DNA from 2 places in the Carboxydothermus ferrireducens DSM 11255 genome. Region 2 is predicted to be linked to the other one. Evidence: riboswitches for the same ligand, from Rfam matches in the RefSeq annotation. Region 2 holds a riboswitch; the other holds the start of a gene.
What was found. A riboswitch is a leader RNA that binds a small molecule or an ion and turns the genes downstream of it on or off. The one in region 2 is predicted to bind cyclic di-GMP.
Positions count from the first base shown of each region.

Region 1 (7,467 bases), on a different contig from region 2:
GGCCAACTCCACCTGAATTTTCCCCTCATGGGTGTGGGCATGCTCGGCAAAAATTTCCAGGATAATCTGGGTACGATCCACCACCGTAACTTCGAGAATTTCTTCCAGGTTTTTGGCCTGGGTAGGTGTTAAATCTCCCCCCACCGCCAGCAAATTTAAATTGTGTTTTTTTAAGAGTTCTCCTATTTCCTGCACCTTCCCGTAGCCAAAATAAGTGGCAGGAACCGGATGCTCAAGCCTTTGGCTTATAATATCAACAGCCTCAATCCCGCGGGTTTTCAGGAGGGCTAAAAACTCTTCTTTTTGGTAGGGAAATTTTTTCAGGTTTTCAACTAAAAAAGCCACTAAAGCTTTTTCCACAATAAACCCCCCGGTTTTTTGACCATTATACCACAAATAAATTTTTCTTGACTAAAAGCTAAAACTTTTTTAAGATATTTCCAAATCTCTTTCGTAAATACTATTATAAGCATAAGCCAAGGAGGTTATCATGGCGAAAAAAGTTGCTGTAGTTGACCCGACTCTCTGCGATCAAGCCCCGGCTTGTATTTTAGTTGTGGTCTGCCCCTTTGGGGCTATTGAACAGGAGCCGGCAGAATACGATTTCCCCGGCTTTGGCAAACCGGTTACGGTTAATCAGGACTTATGTACCGGCTGTGGTAAGTGTCTGCCTTTTTGTTCTACAGGAGCTATTAGCCTTGTGGAAAAAGAATAAGGCTGGCCCAAAAAGGTCAGCCTTGGCTCCATTTTATTAGCTTTCGCAACAGAAAACCCGTTCCTTTGATCATTAACTTTGTTGCCTGCCTTCCGGCAAAGCCCAGGGTTTTTGCGGAAAAATTCAGAGTTTGTTCGGCAATCTCCCGGGCCACTGCTTTTAAATAGCGGATATCGTCTTCAATTTCTTCTTCTTCCAAACCCACAGCCAAAAGTTCCTGTCTTCGGATATCCGGCGGCAGCTTTTTTAAGGCATAGTTTAGGGAAGATAAAGCAACGATTAAATCATCAAGCTGCCCTAAAGCTGGAATAACCCCCGGAATAAAATCAGCGGGCGATGCCCAGTATAATAGCCCCCCAGCCAAAATCGACTTCTCCTTAAGGGTAAGCTCCGGGTGGCGCGCTAAGCGCCAAGCAAGTTTAGCATACTTCGGAGCCTTTTTTACAAGAAAAGATATCCTTTCAATCATTTAAATCACCTTTACTTATTTTATCCACGCCATTTTAGATTTAATCCTGTTTTCCCCTTGTTGTCTGAGAATTCTCCTTATTTCGCAGTCAGGAATAAAATTAAATGCAGGTACGGTTTCCAACCGTACCTGCAATTTTAAACTACCACCTCATAGCATAAAGCCTTTCAATCCGGTCTTCAATGGGTGGATGGGTAGAGAAAAGCGCCATTAAGGCCCGTCCGTTCAAGGGGTTTACGATAAACATATGCGATGCGGCTGGAGACACTTCCATCGGTATCCGCAAGCTGTAAGCATGGAGCTTCTTTAAAGCCTCCGCAAGGCCCACCGGTGACCCCGCAAGCTTTGCCCCCGTTTCATCGGCCAAATACTCCCGGGAACGGGAAATCGCAAGCTGCACCAGTAAAGCCGCAATCGGAGCTAAAATCAGCAAGATAAGATCGGCTATAAGCCCTCCGGGATTATTATCATCATCGCGACCACCGCCAAAAAACAACCCCCAGCGAAAAACATCCGCCAGCATGGAAATAGCTCCGGCCATAGCCGCCGCAATGGTTCCTATCAGAATATCCCGGTTTTTAATATGAGCTATCTCGTGGGCCAGCACCCCTTCAATCTCCTGCCGGTTTAGAAGATTTAAAAGTCCTTCGGTTACCGCTACCGCTGCGTGTTCAGGATTACGCCCGGTGGCAAAAGCATTGGGCTGGGGCGACGGGGTAATATAAATTTTGGGCATGGGAATGCCGGCTTTTAAGGATAGATTTCTCACAATTGAGTACAACTCCGGCGCCTCCGCCTCACTTACCGGATAAGAACCGGTCATTTTTATTACCAGGGTATCGCTGAAGTAATAGCTAATAAAGTTCATGGCCAGAGCTATCAGGAAAAACGTAAATGCTCCGGTCGTCCCACCAATAACTCTGCCAAGTAAAACCAGCAAAACGGTTAACACACCCATTAAAAGCCAGGTTTTTATCGTATTGGTCATTCTTCTCTTCCCCCTTAAATTTGTTAATCCTTTTAAGCTACGCCAAATCCATCAAAATAAGACGTTTGATACCAACGGGAAGTAGTAAAATGCTGGAGTTTATTTATATTTAAAAAATCCTGCAGGTTATCAATAATAAGTTTTGTTTTATTCTCTTCTTTTTTGTTCTCTATCCTTTTTGACTTATGGTTAATTTTAATTATTATCTTTCTCCCCAAAAACAACGACACATCTCTTAAAATAAGCTCTTCTACATCGCCGCTCCCGACAAAAGCTGCTAATATTATTGCCAAAAATATCAGTAAAAAGCGCAGGGCCTTTAACATCGACACCACCAGTATTAATTATACATCAAAAAAGGTCAAAAATAAATCACCTAAAACATTTTCCCCAAAAAAGAGTAATAGCCGGCAAAACGCCGGCTAAAATCTATATAAAAGGAGGAAGGTGCATTGAAGAAGGTACTTATAAGTTAGAATATCCGCCCATCATCCCACCCCGGGGTCCATAAAAACCCTGGGGTACAGCATTGTTACTGTTCGGTACTTGCTGATTCCATCTGCCCCAAAAACCTCCTCTGCCAAAACCGCCGCAACCGGGACCAAAAGCATCAGGATTTTGTATTCTGTACTGGAGCATTGCATCAATTCGTTGCTTCATAAAATCTCCCTGTTCTTTGGTAATAAGCCCGGCTTTTACCCGTACGTCAATTATTTTCTTCATAATTTCCGCCTGTTGTTTGTAGAGGTCGATCAGCTCATTTTTCTGGTCAACGGTTAAGGCGGCCATGGCCGGTACTGTAAAAGCTACCAACAGCAGTGCTACAAGCCCAATTATCAGTTTTCTCTTCATTAAAATCACCCCTTTTTTTGTTTTCGATTTTAGTTTAACCCAAAATGTTTGCAAAATCTCGGAGAAAATGTTACAAATTTGTTTAAGTTAAATTTCCAGCGAACCCTTTCCTCTTCTGCGGCATATCATAAAAGAGACTGCTAAAAAGTAGGGCCATAGGAGAGGATTAACATGTGCGGAATTGCAGGTATGATAAGTTTTTCTAAGGATTTATCACCTTTTGTTCCTCTATTAGAAAAAATGACCCAATCCCTTACCCACCGCGGTCCAGACGCTTTAGGTATTTGGCATTCGGAAAATATCATTCTTGGACACCGGCGACTGACGGTCATCGATCCGGAGCGGGGGCGGCAACCGATGATTCGCACCTACGGGGATTTGCAGTACGTTATCGTTTACAACGGTGAGCTCTATAATACCAAAGAGCTTCGGGATGAGTTAGAAACTCGGGGACACCATTTTTACACCACCTGTGATACCGAAGTTTTACTGGTTTCCTACATTGAATGGGGCAAAGAATGTCTTTCTAAATTAAACGGTATCTTTGCCTTTGCCATTTTCGATGAAAAAGAAAACCAGCTTTTTTTAGCCCGGGACCGGCTCGGAGTAAAGCCCCTTTTTTATGCTCTGGTAAATGATACCTTGATTTTTGCTTCTGAAATTAAAGCCCTTCTTCTTCACCCCGACATCCCTTCCAGGCTTTCCACCGATGGCTTAAAAGAAGTATTGTTTTTGGGTCCCGCCCGCACCCCGGGAATGGGAGTTTTTGCACATATTTCCGAACTACTTCCCGGCGATTATGCCGTATTTAACCCGGAAGGTTTATTTATAAAACCCTACTGGCGTCTTACTTCTAATCCCCATCCCGATGATTTCCCCACTACGGTGAAAAAAACCCGGGAACTTTTAGAAGACGCGGTTATTCGCCAGTTGGTTTCCGATGTACCCATTTGCACCCTTTTATCCGGGGGTCTTGACTCAACGGTAATTACTGCTTTTGCCGCCCGCCACCTTCATAGCCGTGGCGAAACTCTAAACACCTTTTCGGTGGATTATGCGGAAAACGAGCTGTATTTTACCGAAAGTGCTTTTCAGCCCAATTGCGATGCTATGTTTATCCCTTTGGTTGCCAAAGAGTTTAACACCCTTCATCGTAATATCGTGTTAACTCAAGAAGAACTTTTTGACGCACTATTTCCGGCTTTAACCGCCCGCGACCTTCCCGGTATGGTCGATATTGATTCATCCCTGTGGCTTTTTAGCCGGGAAATAAAAAAAGAAGCCACCGTGGGCTTATCGGGAGAATGTGCCGACGAAATTTTCGGCGGCTATCCCTGGTTTTTTAGAAAAGAAGCCCTTGAAGCCAAGACCTTCCCCTGGGCTCTAAGCTTAGACCGCCGAAAAACCCTTTTTAGACAAGATTTAATTGCCGAATTAAAGCCCGATGAATATGTCCAGAAACGCTATCACGAAGCTTTAGAAGAAATTCCTGAAATTTCCGGATTATCCCCGGAAGAAAAAAGGCTTCGGGAAATAACTTACCTTACCCTCACCCGCTGGATGCCTATATTACTGGACCGTAAAGACCGGATGACCATGGCCTGGGGTCTGGAAGTGCGAGTACCGTATTGCGACCACCGGCTGGTGGAATATTTGTGGAATGTTCCCTGGCACTTTAAAACCGCTGGAGGCCAGGAAAAAGGTTTACTACGGCAGGCAGTAGCGGATCTTATTCCGGACTACATCCTCAAGCGTAAAAAATCTCCTTATCCCAAAACTCATCATCCGCTTTATACCAAACTGGTAAGAGAAGCACTAACGCAAATCTTGGCCGAAAACTCTTCCCCGATTAACTTCCTGATAGATGAAAACGAGGTCCGAAAACTAATCACCAATCCCTCTCCCCCAAACGCCCGCCCCTGGTTTGGCCAGTTAATGGGCGATACCCAGATTATGGCGTATTTAATTCAACTAAATTACTGGTTTAAAAAATACCATATTTCTTTTTAATTTGAGTAGACAAATATTTAACATTTTTTCAACTTCTATCTTTACAAAATTGTCATTTTTTTGTAATATTTTTGTTGAAAATTAAATATTTTTGTCGATAAAGGCAAAACCGGCGAAAGCCGGTGACGCAAAGCTACAGGGGCTAAAGCGAATTTTCGCCATGCCAGCCAGCTGCCGAAGGATGAACTAAAAACCTCCTTGGGCAGGAGGTTTTTTGTTTTTGAGGAGGGAGAATTGCTTGGCCCGAAAAGCCAATATCTTTGAAAAAAGTTTTCATGCATCAAGTCGCGCCTTATTATTAACCGACTGGGAAGGAAATTTAATTGCAGCAAACCAGCAGTTTTACCAATTGTTTCAACAAGAAAAAATAGATTTTGCAAATTTTAATATTTTTCGCATGTTTCCAACACTTAAAGCCACCAAGCATTCTCTAACTCCAAAAAAAGGAGTAATTTTACAGACTTCGAAAAACTTAATTGTCAAAGTAGATATTGATTGCAATCAAAGTTTTGATTTCCGCCTTTTTTATTTTAAACTCCTGCAGTCAGAAGTCAAAACATTTAAGCTTACTAATTTAATCAATGAAGCTAAAAATCTTCAAAGTGTAAAACTTGTTTCAAAAATTCTCGAGATACGAGATCCTTATACTTCCGGCCATCAGGAAAACGTAGCACGAATTGCGGTAGCCATTGCCCAGGAGCTTGGATGCCCTCCACCGGTATTAAAAAGTATCTACATAGCAAGCCTTCTCCATGATGTCGGAAAAATTGGAATACCAATTGAAATTTTAAATAAACCGGGTAAACTTTTAAAACCCGAATTTGAACTAATTAAAACTCATCCCCTTACCGGTTACAACCTATTAAATGATGTTGATTTCGACTACCCCATTAGCGAATTTGTACTACAACATCACGAACGTATTGATGGTAGCGGTTATCCCAACGGCCTTAAAGGGGATGAAATTTACCTTGAGGCCAAAATTATAGCTGTTGCCGATGTTGTCGAAGCTATGAGCGCTCATCGTCCCTACCGCCCATCTTTAGGCATTAAAGCCGCGCTAAAAGAAATTGAAGCCGGTGCCGGCAAATTATATGATCAGGAAATAGTAGCCGCCTGTTTATACCTTTTTAGGAAAAAGAAATTTACTCTTAGCCCTTAATAAACGGCTTCATATCTACCCTTAATTAATGTTATACTTAATTAAGTAATTTCCACCAGGGAGGTATGTCTATGCTTAGCCAAAAGCTTTTAGCCGCTTTAAACGAACAGCTTAAATGGGAGTTTTATTCGGCTCATCTTTATCTTGCCATGGCCGCTTACTGCCACGACCAGGGGTTAGACGGCTTTGCCAATTTCTTTCGGGTCCAGGTCCAGGAAGAAACCTTCCACGCCATGAAATTTTTTGACTACATAAATCAACGGGGAGGAAGGATATTTATTTCCGGTATCGATCAACCCCAAAACGAGTACGCTTCTATCTTGGACGTGTTCACCAAAGCTTATGAACACGAGCAAATTGTCACCAAACGTATTTACGCTTTAAGCGATATCGCCCTGGAAGAAAAAGAGCACGCCACGATAAGCTTTTTAAAATGGTTTATCGATGAGCAGATGGAGGAAGAAGAAACATTTGGTAATCTCGTAAAGAAACTCTCCCGGATCCAAAATGACCAGCATGCCATTTACACTTTAGATGCCGAACTGGCTCAACGGGTCTTTACCCCTCCCCCCTCCGGGAAGTAATAATTTTAGGGACAGTCCCTAAAACTATACTTTAAGTATAAAAAAGGGGACTGTCCCTAATTTTCTACTTTGGCTACCAAGTATGCTCCGAAAAGCACCAGCACGCCTCCGGCAATTTGCCCGGGAGTTAATTTTTCCGCAAATAACAGGGCCGCAAAAATAACCGTTATCACCGGTTCAAACATGCTAATAATCGAAGCACGGGCCGGTCCCAAAAGCTCAATTCCCCGAAAAAAGGTAAACATTGCAAGAAGGGTAGAAAATACCACAATACCGGAAATTGAAAACCACACTTTTTCCGGGGGCAGAAGATCAAGAGTGCCGCTTAATAAACCGACCACCAGAAAACAAATCGCCGCAAAAACTGCAATAAAACTGCTGGCGGTTAGAGAGGGAATTTGTGTTAAAACCTTTTTCCCCAGCGTTATATAAACCGAATAAACTAACGCCGTAGCCAGAGCAAAAAGTACCCCAGTTGGATTTAATTTGCCGCTTATATTCCCCAAAACCAAAATTAGACCGGCAAAGGCTAAGGCTACCGCAACAAATCCTTTAAACCCCAGCCGGTCTTTATAGACTATGCTTGATAAAATCGCCACCAGCGCCGGGTAAGTATAAAAGATTAACGATGTCAGCGATGCTGAAATGTATTTAACCGAAAGAAAAAAGCAGGAAGACTGTATTGTA
Region 1 covers NZ_ATYG01000009.1:56,390-63,856, reverse strand. The annotation lists gene hflX (GTPase HflX) at 1-360, opposite strand, end outside; gene CARFE_RS0103830 (ATP-binding protein) at 491-715, shown strand; gene CARFE_RS14195 (YkvA family protein) at 732-1,184, opposite strand; gene htpX (zinc metalloprotease HtpX) at 1,327-2,172, opposite strand; gene CARFE_RS0103815 (hypothetical protein) at 2,205-2,498, opposite strand; gene CARFE_RS14190 (YckD family protein) at 2,638-3,024, opposite strand; gene asnB (asparagine synthase (glutamine-hydrolyzing)) at 3,196-5,034, shown strand; cyclic di-GMP riboswitch class I at 5,127-5,213, shown strand; gene CARFE_RS14185 (HD-GYP domain-containing protein) at 5,273-6,196, shown strand; gene CARFE_RS0103795 (ferritin) at 6,268-6,780, shown strand; gene CARFE_RS14180 (DMT family transporter) at 6,837-7,467, opposite strand, start outside.
Region 1: another riboswitch for cyclic di-GMP. It lies ahead of CARFE_RS14185 (HD-GYP domain-containing protein); the one in region 2 lies ahead of CARFE_RS16490 (DUF5666 domain-containing protein).

Region 2 (7,467 bases):
GAAGGAGTGATTAACCCCAGTCCTCTCACAACACCGGACGTACCGTCCGGTATACAGCGGTTTATGAGTTTACACGAAGTTGTTTATGCACCAGCAAGAAAGGTTTAACTTTCCGGACATTTCTCGGAAAAACGAACACAATTTCTTCCTGAAGCTTTGGCTGCATACAGCATTTGGTCAGCGCGCATTAATAACGTATCAAGCGTATCTCCGGGACAGTAACCAGTTACCCCAAAACTGGCGGTCACCCGGCCTACGCCCGGAATCTCCAGCATGCTTAACTGCTCCCGCAACTCTTCCACTAAGCCTGCTGCTTTTTCCACTGGAGTATCCGGTAAGAGAATCACAAACTCTTCCCCACCCCAGCGGGCCAGACAGTCGGTTTGACGAATCCTGTTTTTAATCAAATTTGCCAGGGTTTTTAAAACCAAATCGCCAGCAGCATGTCCAAAACGGTCATTTACATTCTTAAAATGGTCGATATCTAACATAATTAACGCAAAGGGCATTTTAGTCCTTTTGGCACGTTCTATTTCCCGTTCTAACATTTCTGTAAAATAACGGCGGTTGTAAGCCTGGGTTAAATAATCGGTAATGGATAAGCGGTAAAGTTGTTCCTCCAGCTTTTTGCGCTCCGTAAGATCTATAAAAGTCTCAATTAACTTTTCGCCGCTTTTAGTTTTAAGTCGTTTAACGATTTTAAGTACAGGCAATTGAGAGCCATCCACTCTATGTAAAATCCGCTCTGCCCAATCCATTTCCTGACCTACCGCTGTAATCGGACATAATCCCTTACTTTCCGGAAATATTTCAAAGCAGCTTTTGCCAATAATCTCTTCCGGAGATGCTCCAATCATCGCAGCAGCTTCCAGGTTTACGTTTTCAATCCTGAAAGTTTTAGCATCAACGACCATAACTCCAGCCGGCATACTGTCAAGAATAAGCCGTAAAAATTCCTCTTGCTCCCTTATTTCTTCTTCCATTTTTTTATATTTTGTTACATCGATAATATAGTGAAGATAGGTGTTTTCATCGATCGGTACCCACCAGATATTCCAGAATAAACCATCCAAATTTACCTCGCAATTTTCTTTTTGCTTTCGGTTTAAAGCCTCATCCGTCCGGCAAAAATAACACTTGGTACCGGGCAGCGGTTTTCCGGTGTTTTCAAAAAATTGACGCTCAACAGGAGAAATAGTTTTTAAATGATGAATGCTGTGCCAGCAATAATCGCCAACTACTGCTCCCCGTTCCTTTGCCACCTGATTTAAGGCAATTATTTGTCGTTCTCTGTTAATGAGATATGTAGGATTGGGTAAGGCTTCTAACATCAAACGGAGCTGTTCTTCTTTACGCCTGTTTTCCTCTTCCAGCGCTTTCCTTTCGGTCAAATCAATAACCAGGGCCAGGCACAATTTTTCTCCCCGGTAGTCAAAAAGCTGCAGGTGAACTTCTACGGGATATAGCGAACCATCCTTCCGCCGGTGTACAGTATAAAAAACAATTTGTTCCTCCTTACCGCTCAGCAAGGGTTCAAGCAGAGCTCTGAAACTTTTAAGGTCAAATTCCGGTTTAAGGTCAAGGGGTGTCATGGTGTTCAATTCTTCCAGGGTATATCCCAGGTTTTTTCTGGCACCACGGTTGACCACATGAAATCTCAATGTTTCAGGGTTAAAAATATAAATTTCATTTAGCGAATCCTCTAATATCTGCCAGTACATGTTTGCATGGATGTTTGCCTCATAAAGCCGCAAGGCCATTTCAACTATGGTTATCAGCACTTGTTCAGTAGCACTTTTCATTACATATCCGTAGGCTGTAACAGAACGAATTTTTTCTACCACTGCTGGTTCAGTATGCGCAGTTAGAAAAACAACGGGCAGCTCACTAATCTGCTGAATTGCCAGCGCTGTTTGTACTCCATCCATCCCTTCTCCCAGCTCAATATCCATTAAGATGAGATCAGGGTACCATCCACCACTTACTTTTTCGACTGCCGCTTCACCGGTTAGAGCAATTTCAACGGTATAACCGTATTTATTCAGGATATTGGCTATGGTTTTTGCTTGAAATTTACTGTCTTCCACGATTAATATTTTTTTATCCTTCAAGCCCCGTCAAGCCTCCCTTTTTTCAAGCTTCCAAAGCTTTCCAAACGTTTCTTGGGGCGGTAATATTTTTTACTTCTTAAATAAAAAAATTCCAATATTTCGACATATTCTTCAAAATTATACCATAATCCTTCCTTTTTGTATATATTTTGTCAGCTCTCAAGTAATGTACCGGACAGATTCCACAGCGAAAATGGAACAGTTTGCGTTGCCAGCCCCTTGGCAACTTTCGCATGCAATAATAAAGCCGACTGGCGGTAAACCAGTCGGCTAATATTAAAAAAGGTTTATCTTTTTTTGTAGTATGTCTTTTTTACGAATTTTTTCGTTTCTGATTTTTGTTCTTTTTCTTTTTTACTTTCTTTTTTTCTTTCCTTTTCTTTCTCCTTTTCTTTTTCCTTATCCTTTTCAACTTTTGCCGGTATTACCTTAACTTCGATAGCATTTCCCGTTAAGGTGTATTTAACACCTACTTTATAACCAGGTTTGATGGTTTTTTCTCCTTTAAGCTTGCCTAATCCTTCAATTTTAGTGTTCTCCGTAATACTAAAGGTTTTTTGTTCACCATTTCCCCGGGCAACGGTGAGATTGTTACCATCAAAAGAAATTACCGTACCGGTATATTCCAGTATTACAGGTTTTGCTTCAACTTTTACAGCTTCGTTGCTTGCCGGATCGTATTTTACTTCTGCTTTATAACCGGCACCCAACTCTCCTTTTACTTCCATGTCCGTATCCGAGGTAATTACAAAAGTTTTTTCTTCGTTTTCTCCTTTAACGGTAAGAGTTTGTCCGTCAAAGGAAGTTACAATCCCTTTAAATTCCTGAAGTTCCTCCTCTTTTTGCTCCAAAAGATTTTCAATTTCTTCCTTTAACTGCTTTAGTTGACTGTAAGACAGGTTGTTTAAAAGGCTTAAATCAAAAGGCAGCGGGTTGTCTGCTGGAGCCGGTACCGGTTGATAAGTTTGATCCGTTACCGATGGGGTAGTATAGGTTGTGTCACTAACAGTTGGAGTCTGGTTGGCATAAACAGTATCACTTACCCCCGGAGTGGTATTAGCTGGCACGGTGGTAGCAGTATCGGCCAACGCAGGTAAAGTAATCCCAAGTAAAAATACCGTTAAAACTAAAACTGCTATCTTCTTCATTAAAATACCCCCTTTAAAATTTTAAACCCTCCTGCCGGAAGGCGGAGGGTTAATAATCCCCTTAACACCTTCGGCAGCTGGCTGGCATAGCCTTACGGCCTTAGCCCCTGTAGCTTTGCGTCGCCGGCTTTCGCCGGGTTTGCCTTTATCGGTAACATCTTCTCTTTTTTACTCTATTATAAAACATAAAGTTAAAATTACAATACTTTTGGCAAAAGAATTTAAATACAAACTTTATATACCGTACTTCCCGTAAACCCGGGAACCAAGAATTTCCGTTGCAACCTCAAATAGCTCAAAAAATTTTTCTTCAGGCAAGTTCGGTGCCTCTTTTAAATAAGATTTTACACCATAGTTACGGAAAGGTATAAGTTTTAACAATGTATACGAATTAAGTTCACGAATAAACCGGGCAATTTTTTTCACTTCCTGCGGATGGTCGTTTAAGCCGGGCACCAATACCGTTCGAACCTCATACAGTACTCCAAGCTGAGACGCCGTATTTAAATTTTGAAAAATTAATTCGTTGGCCACACCGGTCAGCTTTCGGTGCAAAACCGGATCAAAAGCTTTTAAATCGGCCATAATCCCATCGATATTTTGACATAAAGTTAAAAATTTCTCTTCCTCCAGAAAGCAATTAGTATCGACAAAAACCGTAAGATTACTTTTTTCCTTAAGCTTTTTGCTAACTTCCAGGATAAAATCCGCCTGCAGGGTGCATTCCCCGCCGGAAAAGGTTACCCCATCTAAAAAAACTTCGTTTTCCAAAATATAAGCTACTAAATCCCCCGCTTCCCAGAGGGTTGTTTTGGGAGTGGACGAATGGGGACACACCTCCAGACAACGGTCACACCCCTGGCAAATCGCTTTATCCCAGGTTACCTTACCGTCAAGGTTTGTTAAGGCTCCGTCCGGGCACTGTTCAACACATCTACCACAATTCTGGCAGTATTTTTTGGTTTCCGGGTTGTGACAGTACAGGCAGTCAAGATTACATCCCTGAAGAAAGATTGCCATCCGGCTTCCGGGACCGTCGATAAAGCTTACCTCAATAATTTTATTGACTATTCCTCTCACCGATTATCCTTACCTTTCTGGCTTCGGTATTGTTGTTTTTAATGCTTGCTGCTCCAAGCTTTACCGTATCTTCCCGAAGAACCTCGCCTTTTTCGTATTTTAAAACATCGGTTCTTTTTACAAGGTAACCGGTAATCCGGATAAATTCCGAATCGGAAGTGTTGAAAGAAAATACCCTGATTCCCTCTTTTAAAGCCCCCTTGATTATTTTTAAAACCCCTTCCGGGTTTTCCCGGGCAGTACGGTCAAAGATGTAAATATCGCTAATTCCGGTATTGAAATATTTATGGAGCGGACCGATGGTTTTAATCTGGGTAAAGATGTCCGGCTCCTCGCCGTATTTTATCCGCACCCCGGGCGTCACATCGATGTCGCTGTCAATCCCCGACTGGGCATGAAAACCTATCCTGCCGCCGGTACCGTAGCAGTAAGCTCCCGGAACACTTTCTAAAGTATCTTTGGCGGTTTTTAACACTTGTTCGGCATAATCAAGGGCTTCTTTATCCTTACCAAGCTTCAGTCCCGTTAAGTGTTCAAGACATTCGTACAGTCCAAAATATCCGGCCATGGAGGTAAAGCGGGCAAGGGAAATTAAACCTTCTTTAGCTAAAAAGGAAGTTTCAAAAAATTTCGCTTCTTCTACGATAAATTTAGCCCGGGCATTGATAACCTCGGCCTGCGCCAACACTGCATCAGGTAAAACATTCCGGATAAAGTCTTGAAAATCTCTCGCTTTTTTGGCAGCTTCTTTTAAATTTAACCGAACTAAAGTAAAGCTGCCTCCACCAATTAATAAAGTATTATAGCAGCTGGCAACTCCGTAAGCAGGGTCAAGGTCTTCTTTTAATTCCCGGTCGTTGACAAAATACGGTTTTCCAATTTCCAATGCCGTTTTAACCGCCTCTATGGCAAAACTATCGGGAGTTTCTTCATTATATTTTAGGGAAATGTTGGGTACCGCCTGTTTTAGCTCCCGCTCAAGCTTTAAAAGTAACCGTCCAGTACGGGTATCTTTGGGCCCAATGTTCATGTGGACAAACCCATCGGGTAACACCCGGTCTATTTGCACCAAAAACATTTTTAAGAGTTTTTCGGAAAGTTCCTCGCCGGCAGCCAAAACAAACGGTTCTAAAAGCTCATCTACCTGTCCCAGGTATACGGGATAGCTCGTTATAGAGGGTACGTAGCGATAGATAATTAAAAGGGCATTAACCGCTTCAAATAAATCCTGCGGGGGTTTTAAATTTAAGTACTCGCTTCCCTTTTCCATAAATTTTTGGTAATCCGGCAGAATATAACGCGGCCGGTAGGGGGCGTGACCTTCAAACAGATCACATAGAATTCCTTCGGCAAAATAGTTCTGAGCTTTTTCACTGATCTTTACGTAAGGAAGGGAGTTTTCCGCCTCCGCCGCCAGTAAGTGCCGCTTATCTTTGTAATCCAAAGAAGTATCGGTAATTATTTCATAAACCCGGTTCATCGCTCTTATCACCTGTCTTAAAGTTTCTAACTTCATTATACCACCCTTTTTACCGCTTGTAGCAAAATCTTTACTTACATTTAAGGTAAAATTTCTCTACTTCCTCCCTTACCTTTTTCAATGCCTGGATTTTATCTTCGGCACCGATGTTATCCGAGCGTTTATCCGCTTCTTTTAAAGTAATTAACTTTTGTACCCGCCGGTAAAGCTCACCCGGAGGTAGTGTTTTCCCAAGCTGCTTAAGCCAAAGTTCTACTTTTTCTACTTCATAGGGTACGGACATGTGGTAATAAATAAGCCAGGTGGTTCGGTCAATAGTTTGCCGGTGGAAATTGAAGCGTTTTAAAATACCCCGGGCCATTATAGCTCCCCGTTCGGCATGGCCAAAATCGTTGGGATAGCCGTTTTTGTACGTTCGCACCCCTGCTAGACCCTTTCCCACATCGTGCAAAAGAGCGGCCATGATTAATTCTAAATCCTTGTCGGGAAGTTCTTCCAGAACCCTTAAAGTATGCCCCCAGGCACAAAGGCGGTGGCGTTCGGGATTCTGGGGTAAGCCCACCAGGTGAGATAACTCCGGTAGTGCTTTAAAGAGAAGCCCTTTTTGATGTAATGCTAATAAACTCTCGACAGGATTTTGGCTAAACTGCTTTTCCCGGAAAAACACAGAAACTGCCAGACCGGTATTTTTACCAGCCATGGCAGTTTCTTTTGGCCAAAATTTGCAGTAAAGATAAATTGGAGCGGGGTAAATCACCATTGGCACCCCCGGCACTTTTTTTGATTATAGCAAAGCCGGGAGGTAGTCGACAAGAAAAATTTTAGAGCTTATTTACTATTTCTAAAAATTCAGGGGATTCGAGCTTTTCAATTAGACCCCGGTCAGCATATTCCGCATATTCGGGAACAATCGGCAAAGTACCAAGTAACCTTATTCCGGTTTCGCGGCATACTTCCTCTCCCTGGGGCTTTTTAAAGGGATAAAGGAGTTCACCGCAATGGGGGCATTTTAAATAGGCCATATTTTCAATGAGACCAAGAATTGGCACGTCAAGATTTTTGGCAAGTTTCATGGCCTTTTTAACCACCATCACTGCTAAATCCTGAGGTGATGAGACAATAACTACCCCTTTTAAAGGTAAAGTTTGCAGTACCGTTAAGGGAACATCTCCCGTACCCGGAGGCAAATCCACCAAAAGGTAATCCAGTTCACCCCATAAAACGTCTTCCCAGAATTGTTTAATTGCCCCGGAAAGTAACGGTCCTCTCCAGATTACCGCTTCCTCTTCGGATTTTAAAAGTAAGTTAATCGACATGATTTTTATTCCTAGCTCGGTTTCTGGCGGAATAATCTTTTCACCATCAGAATCAAATTGACCCGGCTTTAGGCCGAACATTTTAGGAATGCTTGGTCCCGTAATATCGCCATCTAAAATTCCCACCTTAAAGCCTTTTCGGGCAAAGGCCACCGCCAGCAGGGAGGTAACCGAGGACTTGCCAACCCCTCCCTTACCACTCATAATGGCTAAAACGTTTTTTACTTTGTTTTCTCCTTTTGGTATTTTAGGTTTAATGGAAGCTAAATCTTCGCCCATGTTCCCCCTCTTTTCCTGGTAGTTTTGAACATATGTTAATTATAACACTTTGC
Region 2 covers NZ_KE386562.1:60,744-68,210, reverse strand. The annotation lists gene CARFE_RS15820 (diguanylate cyclase) at 105-2,111, opposite strand; gene CARFE_RS16490 (DUF5666 domain-containing protein) at 2,399-3,259, opposite strand; cyclic di-GMP riboswitch class I at 3,329-3,413, opposite strand; gene CARFE_RS15335 (YjjW family glycine radical enzyme activase) at 3,494-4,339, opposite strand; gene CARFE_RS0113470 (YjjI family glycine radical enzyme) at 4,320-5,855, opposite strand; gene CARFE_RS0113465 (HD domain-containing protein) at 5,890-6,579, opposite strand; gene CARFE_RS15330 (Mrp/NBP35 family ATP-binding protein) at 6,641-7,414, opposite strand.